2 regions of the Paenibacillus sp. GCM10027628 genome follow, and region 2 is predicted to be linked to the other one. Evidence: riboswitches for the same ligand, from Rfam matches in the RefSeq annotation. Region 2 holds a riboswitch; the other holds the start of a gene.
The links. Region 2 has a riboswitch for cyclic di-AMP ahead of ACFQZT_RS07845 (C40 family peptidase). Riboswitches for the same ligand answer to the same signal wherever they lie in the genome.
Positions count from the first base shown of each region.

Region 1: linked by a shared signal. The riboswitch ahead of ACFQZT_RS07360 (hypothetical protein) and the one ahead of ACFQZT_RS07845 (C40 family peptidase) in region 2 are both predicted to bind cyclic di-AMP.

Region 1 is NZ_JBHTHA010000003.1:91,395-99,018, reverse strand. Features, by position in the region: gene glmM (phosphoglucosamine mutase) at 1-349, opposite strand, end outside; gene glmU (bifunctional UDP-N-acetylglucosamine diphosphorylase/glucosamine-1-phosphate N-acetyltransferase GlmU) at 350-1,753, opposite strand; gene ACFQZT_RS07370 (glycoside hydrolase family protein) at 1,818-2,762, opposite strand; gene ACFQZT_RS07365 (alkaline phosphatase family protein) at 3,869-4,699, opposite strand; gene ACFQZT_RS07360 (hypothetical protein) at 5,327-5,623, opposite strand; cyclic di-AMP (ydaO/yuaA leader) riboswitch at 5,739-5,911, opposite strand; gene ACFQZT_RS07355 (response regulator transcription factor) at 6,084-6,890, opposite strand; gene ACFQZT_RS07350 (cache domain-containing sensor histidine kinase) at 6,883-7,624, opposite strand, start outside.
Region 2 is NZ_JBHTHA010000004.1:4,573-12,196, forward strand. Features, by position in the region: gene ACFQZT_RS07830 (YwhD family protein) at 1-354, opposite strand, end outside; gene ACFQZT_RS07835 (M1 family metallopeptidase) at 560-2,557, shown strand; gene ACFQZT_RS07840 (hypothetical protein) at 2,587-3,405, shown strand; cyclic di-AMP (ydaO/yuaA leader) riboswitch at 3,573-3,711, shown strand; gene ACFQZT_RS07845 (C40 family peptidase) at 3,715-4,191, shown strand; gene ACFQZT_RS07850 (DUF4190 domain-containing protein) at 4,349-4,678, shown strand; guanidine-I (ykkC/yxkD leader) riboswitch at 4,736-4,837, shown strand; gene sugE (quaternary ammonium compound efflux SMR transporter SugE) at 4,919-5,239, shown strand; gene ACFQZT_RS07860 (methyltransferase domain-containing protein) at 5,269-6,156, opposite strand; gene ACFQZT_RS07865 (hypothetical protein) at 6,301-7,254, opposite strand; gene ACFQZT_RS07870 (ABC transporter permease subunit) at 7,254-7,624, opposite strand, start outside.

The sequences.
Region 1 (7,624 bases), on a different contig from region 2:
AGCCATCGCTGCCAAAAAATTTAATCCCATTATCCGCAACAGGATTATGAGAAGCGGAAATCATCACACCGGCATCGGCCACTAACGTCCGGGTTAAGTAAGCAATTCCCGGCGTTGAAATAACGCCCACGCGAATCGCATCGGCGCCAACCGATAGGATTCCTGCGATCAGCGCCGTCTCTAACAAATCACCCGAAATCCGGGTATCTTTGCCGACAACAATCGATGCCCGTGCTTTCTTTTTCGTTAACAGATAAGCACCTGCACGTCCTAATTTATAAGCGAGTTCCGGAGTTAATTCCTGGTTGGCCACACCTCTTACACCATCCGTACCAAAATAACGTCCCATTTATGAATTCCCCTTTCCACTGCCTGAATGGACCAGACGCTCTCGTAAATGCCCGGCATAATCCGCTTTGTTGACTTGACGTTCGCGGGCTATGGCAAACGCTCCGTCAGGTATATCCTGTGTTATTGTAGACCCCGTAGCTATGTAAGCATCATTGCCAATCGTTACCGGCGCTATCAAATTGGAATTGCTCCCCACAAAACAGCGGTCTCCAATGAGGGTTCGATGCTTATTGGCTCCATCATAATTAACGGTTATCACTCCGCAGCCAATGTTCGTGTTTTGGCCAATATCGGAATCGCCGACATAGGCGTGATGGGGAATTTTAGACCCCGCTCCGATCATCGAATTTTTCACTTCAACAAAATCGCCCACTTTTACACGTTTCCCAATGACCGAACCGGGTCTAATAAAAGCAAACGGACCGATCGATGCCTCATCCGCAATGACCGAGTCCCTCACGATTGAATGTTGAATGCTGACCCGATCCCCGAGGGTGCTTGTCTCAATTTCGCTGCCCGCTCCGATATAGCATGCTTGACCAATGGATGTAAAACCCGATAGCGTTACTCCCGGCCCGATCACCGTATCCTCTCCAATGGTAACGGTTTTATCAATATACGTTGTGCCCGGGTCTATCAGGGTAACACCATTTCGCATATGTGATTCGTTAATCGTATTACGCAGCATTTGAGTTAATTGGGCCAGTTGTACCCGGTCATTGACCCCTAGCACCTCATTCGCATTCGAGACAGCGACGGAGTGGACGGATAGCCCCATATTTAAAATAATTTGAATACAATCCGTAAGGTAATACTCCCCTTGTGCATTTCGATTATTGACTTGTTCCAAAGCGCTGAATAAAACCGAGTTTGTAAAACAGTAAAGACCCGGATTAATCTCACGTATACGTTTTTCATCCGCAGAGGCGTCTTTCTCCTCTACGATCCGAAGCACGTCACCTGCTTCATTACGAACGATTCGCCCCAATCCGAACGGATTATCAACAAAAGCGGTTAGCATCGTAACGGCTGCTCCGGATTGTCGGTGAGCAGTTAATAAAGCTTGATAAGTGTCCGTTGTCACAAGCGGCGTATCTCCGTAGCAAACCAGGGTAGTACCTTCCAGATTTCCGATAACTTCACGAGCTTGCATGACGGCATGTCCTGTACCGAGCTGCCGCTCTTGCCGGACGTATTCAACTTCATCTCCAAGCTCTTGCTCTATTTGTTCGGCATAAGCCCCGACAACCATAAGTAAGCGTTCTGCGCCAGTACCTTTCAGGGCATCGGTTACGTGACGAATCATCGGTTTACCACAAAGCGGATGCAGAACTTTATGAATTGAAGACTTCATGCGGGTTCCTAATCCAGCTGCCAGTATGATTGCAAATGTCTCGTTCACTGCTTATCTCTCCTTTTACTTGCTTGCGAATTGGATTGAGTGTACATGCCGGGTTGCCCTTAACCTACTCTTTTAAACGGCTCCAGCCATCATAATCATGAACCGCAATTCCGGCAAAAGAAGTACGGCCTTGGAGTATTTCACCCAAAGCGCTTAGATCGCGCATCATTTGCGACTTCCCCTTTTCATAATAGGAAATGAAGCTCTCGGAACTCTGCAGTGTCTCCACCGCAATGACGAGAGGTTTGCCGTTTTGCTCCGCTTCACCGAGCTCAGTCGCAACGCTGCTGCTGATGTCCGTTACATTGTCGCGGTAAGCCATAAGAGTGGATTGGTCAAGTTTTCGAATCATCCAGTTGGATAGGGTTGTCCGACCACCCATCCCGTCAGGTACGTTGAACTTCTCCAGCCAGACTGGCAAATCCGCGCCAGCCGTCAAAGTTGGGGTTTCTATTTTCATTTCTTCGACAAACCCGCTAATCGTATCCCGCCAAAGCCCCAGCATGGTATCCGTGTCCGCATACCAAGCCTTCAGGACGAATGGCTCGACATCAAGATGAATGCCCTTAAACTGTTCTGCGGCTGATACGCCATTGTTGTAAGTTTTCACCCAATCAATCAGCTTGTACACTTTAATCTGTTGTTCCCGAAGCACCCAGTCCGGTGCTCCCCCTAATGCATGAACCTCTATTCCGCGAGCGTAAGCCTCTCCGATAAAGCTTCTGTAGTCACCCACGGGAACATCGGGATCGACTTGCAAATAAATAAGATTGACCCCGTTCTGCTGAAGAAATTGCAGCGTGCTTTCCTTGTTCTCCAGCGCCGAACTTGTATCCCATAGCCAAGTCGCTTTATAAAACGGACGGTCTACGGTTGCGGCGTGAACTTGATTGGAATTGGTGATACCGGCATCCGCCGGTTGGGAGACGATGGCTCCAGTAAAAGTTAGACAGAGAACCGCGACTTTACTAGCAAGGCGGAACTTTGGCCGTTTACGTTGTCTTTTCACAGGAAACTCCTTCGATAATTAGATATAGGCTACAGAAACAAGGGCTGTTGGACTCTCATCAGACAATTAGATCCAACCGGCGATGTACATGCTCAATTTATATTGTTCGTGTTCGTTATTAAGAATGAAGTGGTACCTTATAATTCAATTTTGTTAAATAATTGTTGAGTATAGCTTAGAATCCTCATCATCCGTTCGTTAAAACGAATTATTTCTTTGGAAAAATGAGAAAACCTGGCCGATGGCCAGGTCCTTTGTCTATAGCCGTACGTTTGGGGGCGGACTTGTCTTTGACAATCCTCCCTCTCTCGTCTGTAAAGATGATAAACATCGTTCGAGACATGACTGCAACGCCCCCACATGTCTCTTACGATGTAAAACATCATTCCAGCTTCGCTCAGCGTACAAGCCTGCTTTTTTTCTCGTCTGTAAAGATGAAAAAGATCGTTAGAGACACAACTGCAACATCCTCACATGTCTCTTTCGATGTAAAACATCATTCCAGCTTCGCTCCCTGTACAAACTTGCTTTTTTTCTCGTCTGTAAAGATGAGAAAGAGGCTGTCGATTTATTTGGGATAGTTTTGACGTGAACGGAAACATGCTGAGAATGTATATGATTTTTCGTATTCATTTACAGAATCAGGGCCCAAATCACGTTTTGTGTATGAAATTTCGAATAGAATCGACTGATTCGATGTGTGCGCCGCTCATTTTGTATGATTTTTCGCATACATTTTGTGGTCTCCCGCAGATTTCCGAAGGTATGAACAGTAAATCGACAGCCTCAGAAATATCGTTAGAGACATGACTGCAAACCCACATGTCTCTTACGATGTAAAACATCTCTGCAGCTATGCACTTTCTGTCTCTTGTTCTACGCGTTGCAACTTTCATGGTGACTAGCCCCTTATACCGTGTACATTTCCCCTTCACATGCTTCACAGCCCTAACTCGCTCCATATTTTGTTCGAAAAAAGTGGACCCACGATCCATGAGGAAATGTTTCAGTACGTTTCTAGATAAAACATAGAAGGGTATAGCCTCCTGCTAAAAGAAAAAACCGCATAGAACTCAATTCTACGCAGCTTCTTTAATGAAATTTTATTAGTCCTTAAAAATTCCCGCAGGCACCTTGCCTTCCCATTCCGGACATGGCTTCATGCCCAATGCGTAAGCAATGACCGCAGCCGTATCTTTAAGCAACACACGATCCGTAATTTCTACTCCTTTAGCGACTTTCGGTCCGTGGCAGCCCCAAAAAACTGTCATATCGGCCGGATGGTCGCTACCATGTCCGCGCGGGTGGTCGCCTCCGCCTCCGTGGTCGGACGTTAGGATAATCAAGCTTTCTTCCATCAACCCCGCTTCGCGGATCGCCTCCAGTACAACGCCGACGTACCCGTCGATTTCCGTAATTTTCGCCAAATATTCCGGAATATGCGCACCGTACCCGAATTCATGTCCCGTGTAGTCGGGATCGCCGAAATGAATATACATCAGTTTGAGATCCGGATTTTCCTTAATATAAGCGGCTGCCGCTTCTGCGAGCTGTGGATCCGGCACGGATAAATCTTCGAAACCGCAGGACTGCTCGATAATGCCGTAATTGATCGGTGACCATTCCGAATAAGCGGCTATCTTGCAATCAGGCCAATTTTGACGTACCAGCTTCATAAAGGATGGATAGGGGCTGTCTTCCGGATAACGCGTATCCGATGCGAGCGCATTGTCCAGCCCATGTTTATCCGGCTCGACGCCATGGAACATAGAACCCCAGCACTGCGCGCTGATAGAAGGAAATACGGTTTGTGCGTTATAAGTCATCGCCCCATCATACAGTAGCCTATGAATGTTAGGCGTCGGCGTGTCCTTAATAAAATTGCCCGCACCATCAAGTCCGATAACAAAAACACGATTCGCAATTGCACTCATCATTGAAACCCTCTTTCCCGTCATTTACATCATCCCCTTTTACAAGCTAATCATAATGAAAACAAACAAATTAAGTCAACACAAAAACAACAAACAACAATCATATTCATGTTTATTGTTTGTTGTTTGTTGTTTGTTGTTTTACAATATGAGTGTTTTCATTTCTTATGTCCAATAAAATAGAATATTCCGTTAGCCTCATTGAGGGATCGTGAATACGTTATTTCCTAAAAAACGTCCGATTTAATGATGTAAGAGGAACAAGCTAGGATCATCTATTCCGTCTTTTCGGCTTCCGAAAAGCCCTATTTCCTCGGTTAACGTACTCACGTTCCGCTACTTCAAATTGTAGCGTGTTTTTCTCAAAATAGCGGATTGTCGTTCCACTTCAAAGGGTTATAGCAGTTCCTCAGGTTAGATCATGCATGCGAACACTATTGATCCAGCCTTTTTCTTGCAAATGCCTTATGCATTCAGCACGTTTCTTAAATGTTCATAATCCGATCAAAAAGTAAGCAGAATGGATTATCCATCTTGAACATGCTGGGGTCTCTTGCCCTATTTTACCTCAACAAAAAAAGAGGAGCTGTGACTAACCAAGCTCCTCTTTCACCTTTTCCCAATACCCAATTATTCTACTCCATCAGGGAAGTGCTTCTCATGGTACTTATCTCCTTTGTGCTTCAGATCATCAATCGTTTGCACGAGCGTTGAGACAATTTGCTCTTTCATCTCTCTTACGGTTTCATAAAACGCAACTTCCTGATCACCGATAGGCTTAATCCCGGCTATGGCTTGTGCTGCAACAAGTCTGCGGTGATGATCCTCAAAATCTTCCAATGACTTGATCACGTGTTTAGCATACAGTAGAATATCTTTGTTTTTTTCAGGAATATCTTTCTCCAGTTGTTCGATGCGATGAACCATGGCTCCATCACTTACCTCTCATAAATGTTATAAAATGGATGATTAACTCCTTTTACTGCAAAAAAAACCACAGAGGCACATGGCTCTCCGTGGTCAGTTATTGATCATGGCGGTCATCCTCTCTCACTTAACGCTTACGAGGTTAGCTGTCGGATTCGGGCAGCGAGATTGCCCTACCCCCATACAAATAATTTGTATAGGTGATTCACCCCTTCGATGACCATCTTTTGCGGATGGCTATCGACTTTGGTTCCCCCGTTCCTTCTTGGGATTCAGCGATTCAGGAACAGTATTTAGTTGATGAATTGAATGATACGCTCTCTTGAAAAAAATGTAAAATGAGGTGTGGAATGAATTCTTGATCATATCAAGAAAATACGCTAATCGGAAGCGTATTCATGCCTGTTTGACTTTCATTATCTATTATTTTATCCGGTATTCTCTGTCTTTCAAAAACTTCCTACAAAAACTTGTTGCGATACTCGGTCGGCGTCAAACCGTATTGTTTCTTGAAGCTCTCCCGGAAATGATCCTGATCCGTATAGCCGATCCAGTCGCAGATTTCGTAAATTTTGATGGAGGGATCCTTCAGCAGCCGGGCTGCTTCCTCCATGCGAAGACGAATGATCGAATGATTTATCGTCATGCCGGTCACTTCCTTGAACAGCACATTCAAATATTTTTCACTTAACCCGACCGAGGTTGCGACGTCGGACAGCGCCAAATCCTTGCGCATGTACCCTTCCTTCACATACTGGATCGCTTGCTCGACCAGCTTTTTCTTTTTCAAACTACCGGTCCATTCCCCTAGAGGCAGCGCTTCCGTCAAGTTCGGAAGTCTGTCCTTGGCGGCTTGTTCCGCGAGCGTCAACGCCTCTCGCTCTCCCCGTTCTTTGCGCAGCGTTTCGACCGCACGAGAAAGAACTTCTGCAATCTCAACAGGGTCGATCGGCTTCAGAACATAATCCAGCACTTGAAGCTTAATCGCCTGCCTTGCATGCTCAAACTCATTCAGTCCAGATAATATGATGCAGTGGATATCCGGTTTACGGGCTTTTACAGCCTCAATCACCTCCAGCCCATTCATCTTCGGCATCCCGATATCCGTCAACAGCAGGTCCGGTTCCTCCCGGTCCAACCAGGCCAGCGCCTGCTCTCCATTCTCTACGGCGCCCAGAAGTTCAATACCTAAATCCGGCCAGTTTATGGAACGCACTAACGTTTCCCGGACAATTTTCACGTCTTCCGCGATAAGCAGCTTAAACATTCACAACCTCCTTTCTTCCTGCCAGTTGCTCCGGATGATAAGGCAGGACGACTTCGACGCAGGTTCCCTCGCCCACCTCCACATAACGCAAGCCATACGCCTCCCCATCATGCAGTTGAATTCTCCGGTGAACATTCAGGGTGCCGTAGCCGGTTCCGGATTCATTCGTTTTACCGCCTGTCTCTCTTACCGGCTGCTGCCTGAGCATAAAATTCATCCGATCTGCTTCACAGCCACGACCGTTGTCTTCAACCCGCAGCACAACAAGCCCATCCCCTTCGAATCGGGCTGAAATTGTGATCCGGCAGCCCGACGTACGGTCTGCAAACCCGTGAATGATCGCGTTCTCCGCCAAAGGCTGTAACGTAAGGTGTACGATTTGCACCGATAAGAGATCGTCAGGCACTCGTATATCCACTTGCAAATCATCCAGCATCATTTTTTGAATATGGAGATAGGCTTCGACCTGTTTCATTTCTTCATCCAAGGAGATCCAGGTTTGCCCCCGATTCAAACCATAGCGGAATACATTGGCAAGGGAACGAACGATCCGGCTCGTCTCTTGGTCCCCAGCCATAATGGCCCGGCAGTTAATTAAATCCAAGGTGTTATATAAGAAATGAGGATTAATCTGTGCATGCAGCAGCTCCAGTTGAAGCTGACGACGTTCAATCTCCTCGGTAAAGGACTTTTCGATCAGACTATGGATCGTGACGAGCATGGAGGCGAACTTC
Region 2 (7,624 bases):
CATTTTATTGACGTGGTCGGCTAGAATTTTCCACCCTCTGCGTGCTTCGGTGTCGACCAACATCTCACATGCTGTCATTCCTGCATAATAAGCGCCCTCTTCGGTACGATCTACCGCAACCCAGACGATCCAACACTTGCGGCCGTTCGGCACGTCTTCTTTGTTCATGGAGAACTTGATGCCCTTCTCCACTTTACTTTTGGCATGCAAAGCACCATCGTCTACATAGGCTTCGCCTCCATCTATAATGATGCTGGAAACGTTGCTCAGATCAATCGCACCTGCGCCAAAGCCCTTGTGGTTCACTTTGGAGCTTACGATATTCAAGGCCAGCTTCTTTTTATCTGCTTCCATCTCGGCACCTTCCACTCTTTTACTTAATGAATACACTCTGATTGTATTGTAGCCAATGTCAGCGATGAGAACAAGGGCGCACGGAGTCAAGAGGCTTTTCATATCTCCCTCGGTTTGGTCGGCGGGTTTATTTTCTCTTTCCAGAAATAATCCACACCTTGTCTACATATACATGCTGTAGATGCTTGTCAACGGGGTGAAAATCATGAGTGTTTTGTTCAAAAACCGCAAGGTACAGTGGTTTGCCGTTATGCTCCTAGCAGCTGGCGCTGTCCTGCTGTCTGAAACTTTGCTCCCAACCGCGACCAGGCCAGTCGTGCCCGTCTCCCGGGTAGAGCCGTCTGCGCCCGCACCGGACATGCAGAAGCCTGACTCTGCCAAACCGTTAGACCAGCAAGCCGCTGAGCCGCTCAGCTACCGGATCTCCGAATATCATATGAATGTGGCTTATTTGGCGGATGCCAAACAATTAAAGGGACAACAAACGTTAACATGGGAAAATCCGGGGACTGCTCCCGTTCAGGAGCTGTATCTGCATTTGTATCCGAATGCTTTCGCATCCAAGAAGACAACCTTTATGCGCGAATCAGGCGGCAAGCTGCGGCAGGATGAAGCGAAGGCCGGGAGCATCGGGAGCATCGACCTGCTTTCGGTGAAAGCCGATGACGGAAGCGATCTCACCAGACGGATGGAATTCGTTCAGCCCGATGACGGAAATAAAGATGACCATACTTTGCTGAAAATCCCGCTGCCTAAAGCCGTTGGGGCCGGTGAGCGCGTCACGATCCAAACCGAATTTCTCGTCAAACTGCCTTCCGCTTTCGCCAGGATGGGCTATGTCGGCGACTTCGTCATGGCAGGCCAATGGTTCCCCAAGGTGGCCGCTTATGAGAAGGCAGGCACTCGCGGACGCACAACGGAGGGTTGGAACCTGCATCAATATCATGGCAATTCGGAGTTTTATTCCGATTTCGGCATCTATGACGTGAAAATCCAAGTGCCGGCCAGCTATACCGTTGCCGCTACCGGATTCCCGGTAAAACCGGCCGTGACGGATAACGACACGAAAACGTATCAATTCTACGCCGAAGACGTGCATGATTTCGCTTGGTCGGCATCGCCGAACTTTATCTATGCGGAAGAACCGTTCTCCACCCCGCAAATTCCCGGTGTCAAAATCAAGCTTTATCTTGATCCGAACCATAAAGATTTGAAAGACCGGTATATGTACGCTGCCAAAAAAGCGTTGGCCCGTTACAGCCAGTGGTACGGTACATATCCGTACTCGACCTTATCCATTGTTGTGCCGCCCCCTGGCGGCAACGGTGCCGGAGGGATGGAATACCCAACGCTGGTTACGGCTTGGGGGGCCAATGACAAGGATCCGGATCTCGAACTTGAGCGGGTTGTCGTTCATGAAATCGGCCATCAATACTTCTATGGGCTAGTCGCCACCAATGAATTCGAAGAAGCTTGGTTGGATGAAGGCTTCACTTCTTACGCCGAGGATAAAGTCATGGAGGCCGAGTACGGCGTATCGCCGAATCTGCCTGTGGAATCCAGCTATATCACATCGCCTAATGCGCTGCAGCTGGATGCCTGGAAGTACAAAGGGCACGGGGAATACGCAGATAACGTGTATACCCGGGCTAAGCTGGTGCTGAAAGCGATGGAAAAGCAGGTCGGCAGCAAAACGATGGATCGCATTATGCATACCTACTTCCAGAGATGGGAATTCAAACATCCTTCAACGAAGGACTTCCAAAAGGTTGTTGAAGATGTCACCAAAACGAAATGGGACGATTTTTTCAATCAATATGTGTATGGCAACATGATGATGGACTATACGGTCGAGAGCATTCAAGTCAAGCCAGACGGGACCAAAGGCGCCGGTTCTTACGAAAGTACGATTCTCATCTCGAAGCGCGGCGGCAACTCTCCGGCGGTCCCCATTCACTTCCATTTTGCCGACGGCACCTCATTGGACAAAACGTGGGATGGCGCCAACAGCAGCATCGAATACAAGCTCACCCATACAGCTCCAGTCGATTGGGTACGGATTGATCCGAATTATTCGCTGGTGCTGGAAAACAAGCATATTAACAATTACATGCAAACGGAAGTCGACCCGAAATGGAAAATTCGCTGGAATCTCGGCATCATTCAGCTCATGCAAACGATTTTTGGCTGGGTCGCTTGGTAGTTATCACAATATTTTAGGGGGGGACTGCCTTGAAAAGTTACATGAAGACCGGCTTAAGGGCGGCCTTGCAGCAGCCTTTCGCTGTCATCGCCTTATTTCTTTACCAAATGGGCTGGGGCGCTCTGCTCTATAAGCTGGTGCAGTCAGTGCTGGTACCGCTGATGCATCGCTTCCCTGGCGGCGGTCAGCCGAAGCAGGCGATGCAGCTCTTCCTGGCCGAAGGACAATTTCAACTGCTCAAAACGGATCTCAGTCACTCTTACCTCTGGTGGCTGGCCGCGCTCTTAGGCGCTCGCATGCTGCTTACACCCATGCTGAACGCAGGTGTCTATTACTCGCTGACACATCGTCACCAGAATGCTGGCTATCGCTTTTTCAAAGGAATCAAGGAGCTCACACTCCCTTTCCTGATCACTTACTTTGTGCGGATGGTCCTCTCCTTACTGCCGCTCCTCTGGCTCCTCCCGAAGGTGCAAACGATATACGCTCATACGACTTCTTACGAAGAAGCGGCTCTACAGATGCTCCCCTGGCTTTTGGGGCTGCTCAGCTACGGTTTTCTATTAAACTTGCTTTTCATGTATGTGCAATTCGCGATTGCTGCTAGAATCGGCATTATTTCCACGTTTATCACTTTCATACGCTATTCGCTGCCGATCCTCGGACTCGCACTTCTTATCCTGCTCATATCGGGACTATTGACGGGGATTACGGTCACAGCGACCTACATCTGGGCCGGCCTGGTGGCACTACTCATCTATCAGTTGTATCCGCTGTTCAACATGTTTTTGCAAATGTGGGCGATCACATCCCAATATCAGCTCTGGACTGCCAAAATGAACAAATAAAATCAGCGAAAAATGCCCAAATTTCAAAAGATATGCCAGTCCCTTGAAAAAAGGGGCTTTTTTTTGTCTATTTTAAGAAATATTTCACATATTTTTATAGAATAGCGCATAGAGAAGGAGGAATTTCGATGTTTATGACGAATCCTTAGGACTAGCATCAAAAAACCAAATATTTCATGCCGAATTCCCACTTTTTGTGGGAAACGGGGGAACCATTCCGGGTGAATTGATCTTGCCAGACAGGGATCATAGGGAACCTTCAACCGAACCCTCCAGCTAACCTCGTAGGCACCGGAAGGAGACAAGCAGTTGAAAAAGGTTGTTGCTCTCGTTTTCAGTCTTGTTTTGTTTTTGAGTATAGGTGCAGGTAGCGTTTTTGCAGCAGAATCCAAACTGGATGAAACGGTAGACGGCTTAATCGGAACCCCATATAAATTTGCGGGTACTACGACCAATGGCTTTGATTGCTCCGGCTTCACCTCTTATGTGTTCGAGCAATTCGGTATCGATCTTCCGCACAGCTCCAAATCACAAGACCAAGAAGGCTACTGGGTTGACAAATCCGACCTTCGAAAAGGCGATCTCGTCTTTTTCAACACCGATGGTAAAGGGATTTCTCACGTAGGCATCTACCTCGGAGACGGTGAATTCATTCACTCCGCTACCAATCACGGTGTTGTAAAAAACAAGCTAAGCGAGTCCTACTACGCGAAGCGGTACGTATCAGCCAGACGTGTACTCTGGGATGATATTTACAACCAATTGACTGCCGTCCAATCCAAGTAAAATTCTCGCAATACTCAAGAATGAAGCCCAGACAAGCCCAGCTCGATCGAGCCGCCGTCGGGCTTTTATTCATTTCGGAAACTTGCACTAGATACACAGGTAAGATCTGGTTATAATGGGGCATAGATCTTTTTGAAAAACTCGAAGGAGGTTCTATATGGAACCGTATCTGAACGGCACGCAGCCCCCGTTCCAACAACAACCGCAATCATCACAAACTAACGGTAAATCTATCGCCGCTATGGTGTTGGGTATTTTATCCATTGTCATTCCTTATGTGGGCATCATCTTGGGGATCATAGCCATCGTGCTTTCACGCATTGCTTCGAAAGAAATACAGCTTCGCGGCGAGCAAGGCAAAGGCTTTGCAATTACAGGTCTCGTATGCGGAATTATTGGAACGGCGTTGTATGCGATCATTATCGCATTTTTTGTCATTATTTTTATATTTGCAATATCGACGTCCAATTTCCCCAGCACTTTTTAGCCGGGTTTAGCTGTAACTTGAACTTGACATGTCATGTGAGGCGTCATATAATAACGCCAAGTCGTTTTCTAGGGTTCCGTGGCGTTCGCGCCAGCCTGGTCCAAGGGAAAACACACAGCGGATACGCTGTGGTCACGGAGGGGGAAAAGCCCGGGAGTCTTATCGCTTTAGCGATATTGCTTCCAGGCTTTTTCTTTTTTTGTGGCCAAATTAATTGCTTTATGAAAAGGAGTGGATAAAGTGGCTTGGTTGCATTTAGTTATTGCCGGCGTTTTTGAAGTCGTGTGGGCGATTTCATTGAAATTTTCCAATGGATTTACTCGTCTTATCCCTACAAGCATCACGATCGCCGGGATGGTTGTAAGCTTTTATTTTCTCGCTATAGCGACTAAAACGCTGCCCATCGGCACAGCCTACGCGGCTTGGACAGGAATTGGCGCCGTAGGGGCGATTATTGTCGGTATACTGTTTCTCCATGAACCGGTTAGTTTGATGCGCATTCTGTTCATGAGTCTAATCCTGGTTGGCGTACTTGGTCTGAAATTCACTTCGGGTCATTGATGGGTGGCGATCGGAACCCATTTGTATATTTACGCGACCGTGTAGCTCACATACCAGAAACTGCTTCCGACGAAAATATTCAAATGCTTCGCATATGGCTTGAAAATGTCTTTCAGCTCTTCGTAGCTGAAATAGTTTTTTATGATTTCATGTTGGGAGCCGTCCGCAAGTTCGCGCCTTTTATAGGTGTCCTCACAATCGTCCTTGCGGATCAGCTCTCCGCCCCGTCCGGGAACATACACATTGTCCCCCAGGAAAACCTCAGCTCCTGCCCCCAGTCTGCGATGGAAGCCTTCCAGAAATTCATCGATTCGGTTCCTTGGTACATGCGAAAACCAGAAGTTGGCCACACCGCAATCGAAAGACCCTTCGACTTGCTCCAAACGATAGGCATCACCAACGCAGAAAGACACCTTATTCGCAGGCCATGGCTTGGACTTCGCGATCTGAAGCACCTCGGGTCGAATATCCACACCTACAATGTGATCGGCAGCTTCCGCTGCGTATTGGGTCCAATATCCCGTCCCGCAAGCCACCTCCAAAACACGCTGTCCCCGAACCACATTCGTCATCGCCTGCGCCAGCATCGTCAAACCTTGCTGATAGTCGGGATCTTCACGTTTGTAGATACGTTCATATTCGTCCACTCTCGCCCCGTAATAGTCTTGCAAAGTCTGTTTGTCTTGATCCAGCAGGATCCGTTTCTGCTCCATATCTTGGCCGATTCGTTGTTTAGCCGACAAGAGGTCCGCGAAGATAGAGCCGCCGACCGCGCCATAATTGGCTAGCAAACCATGTGTTGCCATGACGATTAATTGAGTCATCGAAAGCCCCGTTTCCTCAGCCATCCGCTCCAAATCAGCCTTGACCTTCTCAGGCAAGTACACCGAAAGTCTCTTTGTTTTATCCTCCGTCATCTTAACAGCACCTCCTGCGTAATTGAACTAAAATTAAAATAACACATATTATATGTTAAAACAACACGATTTATATGTTTTATCGCTACGTAATGTAAAAAGGCCCCCTTTCTCTCATTTGAGAAGGAGGCCTCTTTATTGAAATCACACGAATTCCCGTTCGCTGCCGTAGCGGCGTTTCAACTGGCTTAAGAAGAATTGCAGTGACAAGAGAAGCGCTGCAAAACTGCCGCCGACACTTAGAATGACCCACGGCTGCAAGCGGATATATTTGGCTCCGTAAGCGATCAGCGAACACCATTCCCCAGTGATGGTAATGTTGATTGAATAGCCAACTTCATCATCGCCGATCGTTTCCGTACCGCCAAGCACGATGTTAAAGACAGCAAGTTGCCCCATCAAAAAGAGCACCTGCATAAATTCGCTGAGGAAGACAAACGACAGCTCATTTCGCATACACGGAATGAGATGACGGATCATCCGATGCAGGACTGAGCCTCCCATCAAACGCGAGGCTTCAATAAACATTCTTTCATTATAATAGCTTGTCCGATCCGCTACTTGATGGGCGAGCGGAAAGATACCGATGAAAGTAACCATGATAAAAAAGAGCACAGCAAACAGAAAAAGATAATGCGGATCTGCATTGATTCCTTGATCAAGCCGAAGCCCATAATACATCCCTGCCAAAGGGGGGAAGAGAAATAGAAAGGCTGGCACTGAAGCGATAACCCACTGCAAGGAGCTCAGTGTGCCCCTGCCTTTTCCGGTGATTCCGGTCCATAACCCCACGGGGAGAGCAAGTGCAAAGCGGAGCAAGGTCAGCAGAAGCGCAGTTCCAAGCGTATATTTCAGTCCGTTCAGCAGCAGGCTGAGCATGTCGTAGCCCCGATGATCCGTGCCCAGCAGGAACATGCCGTTCGGTGCGAAGGGTGGCTTGGCGTACCGTGTCTTGCCGTCTTCTTGGTATTGGATCATGTTAATTTTATGATCAGGTGTTATCGCATGCGGCTTGAGCCAGCTTCCAAAGAGCATCACAAGCAGGAATAGGACCATAAGAGCGAGAGAACAGTAATAGGCTGTCGATGAGCGTCTCATTATCGTTGTGCGACCTCCCGTGTACGAACGATAAACTTTTTGCGCAGCAGTGCATAAATTCCCTGGAATGCCATCGCGATTAGTGCGAGCGTCATGCAAATGACCGATATCGAGGAAACGCTCTGCATGACTGGGGAGATAATAAAGCCGCCTAATCCAAAAATGCCGCAGATAGCTTCCGCGACGGCCATGCTGGCTAGTGCGAGCGTTGTCGCCTTCGGCAGAATCGACAGCAGGTCCTCCATCACATTACGCAGTACATGGGACAAAAGCACTTCGCGGCGAGTTAGCCCTTTGGCCAGTCCGGTAATGACATAGTCCTGACCCAGCTCGCGAGCCATCGCTACGCGCAGTGTGCCGTAGATCGTAA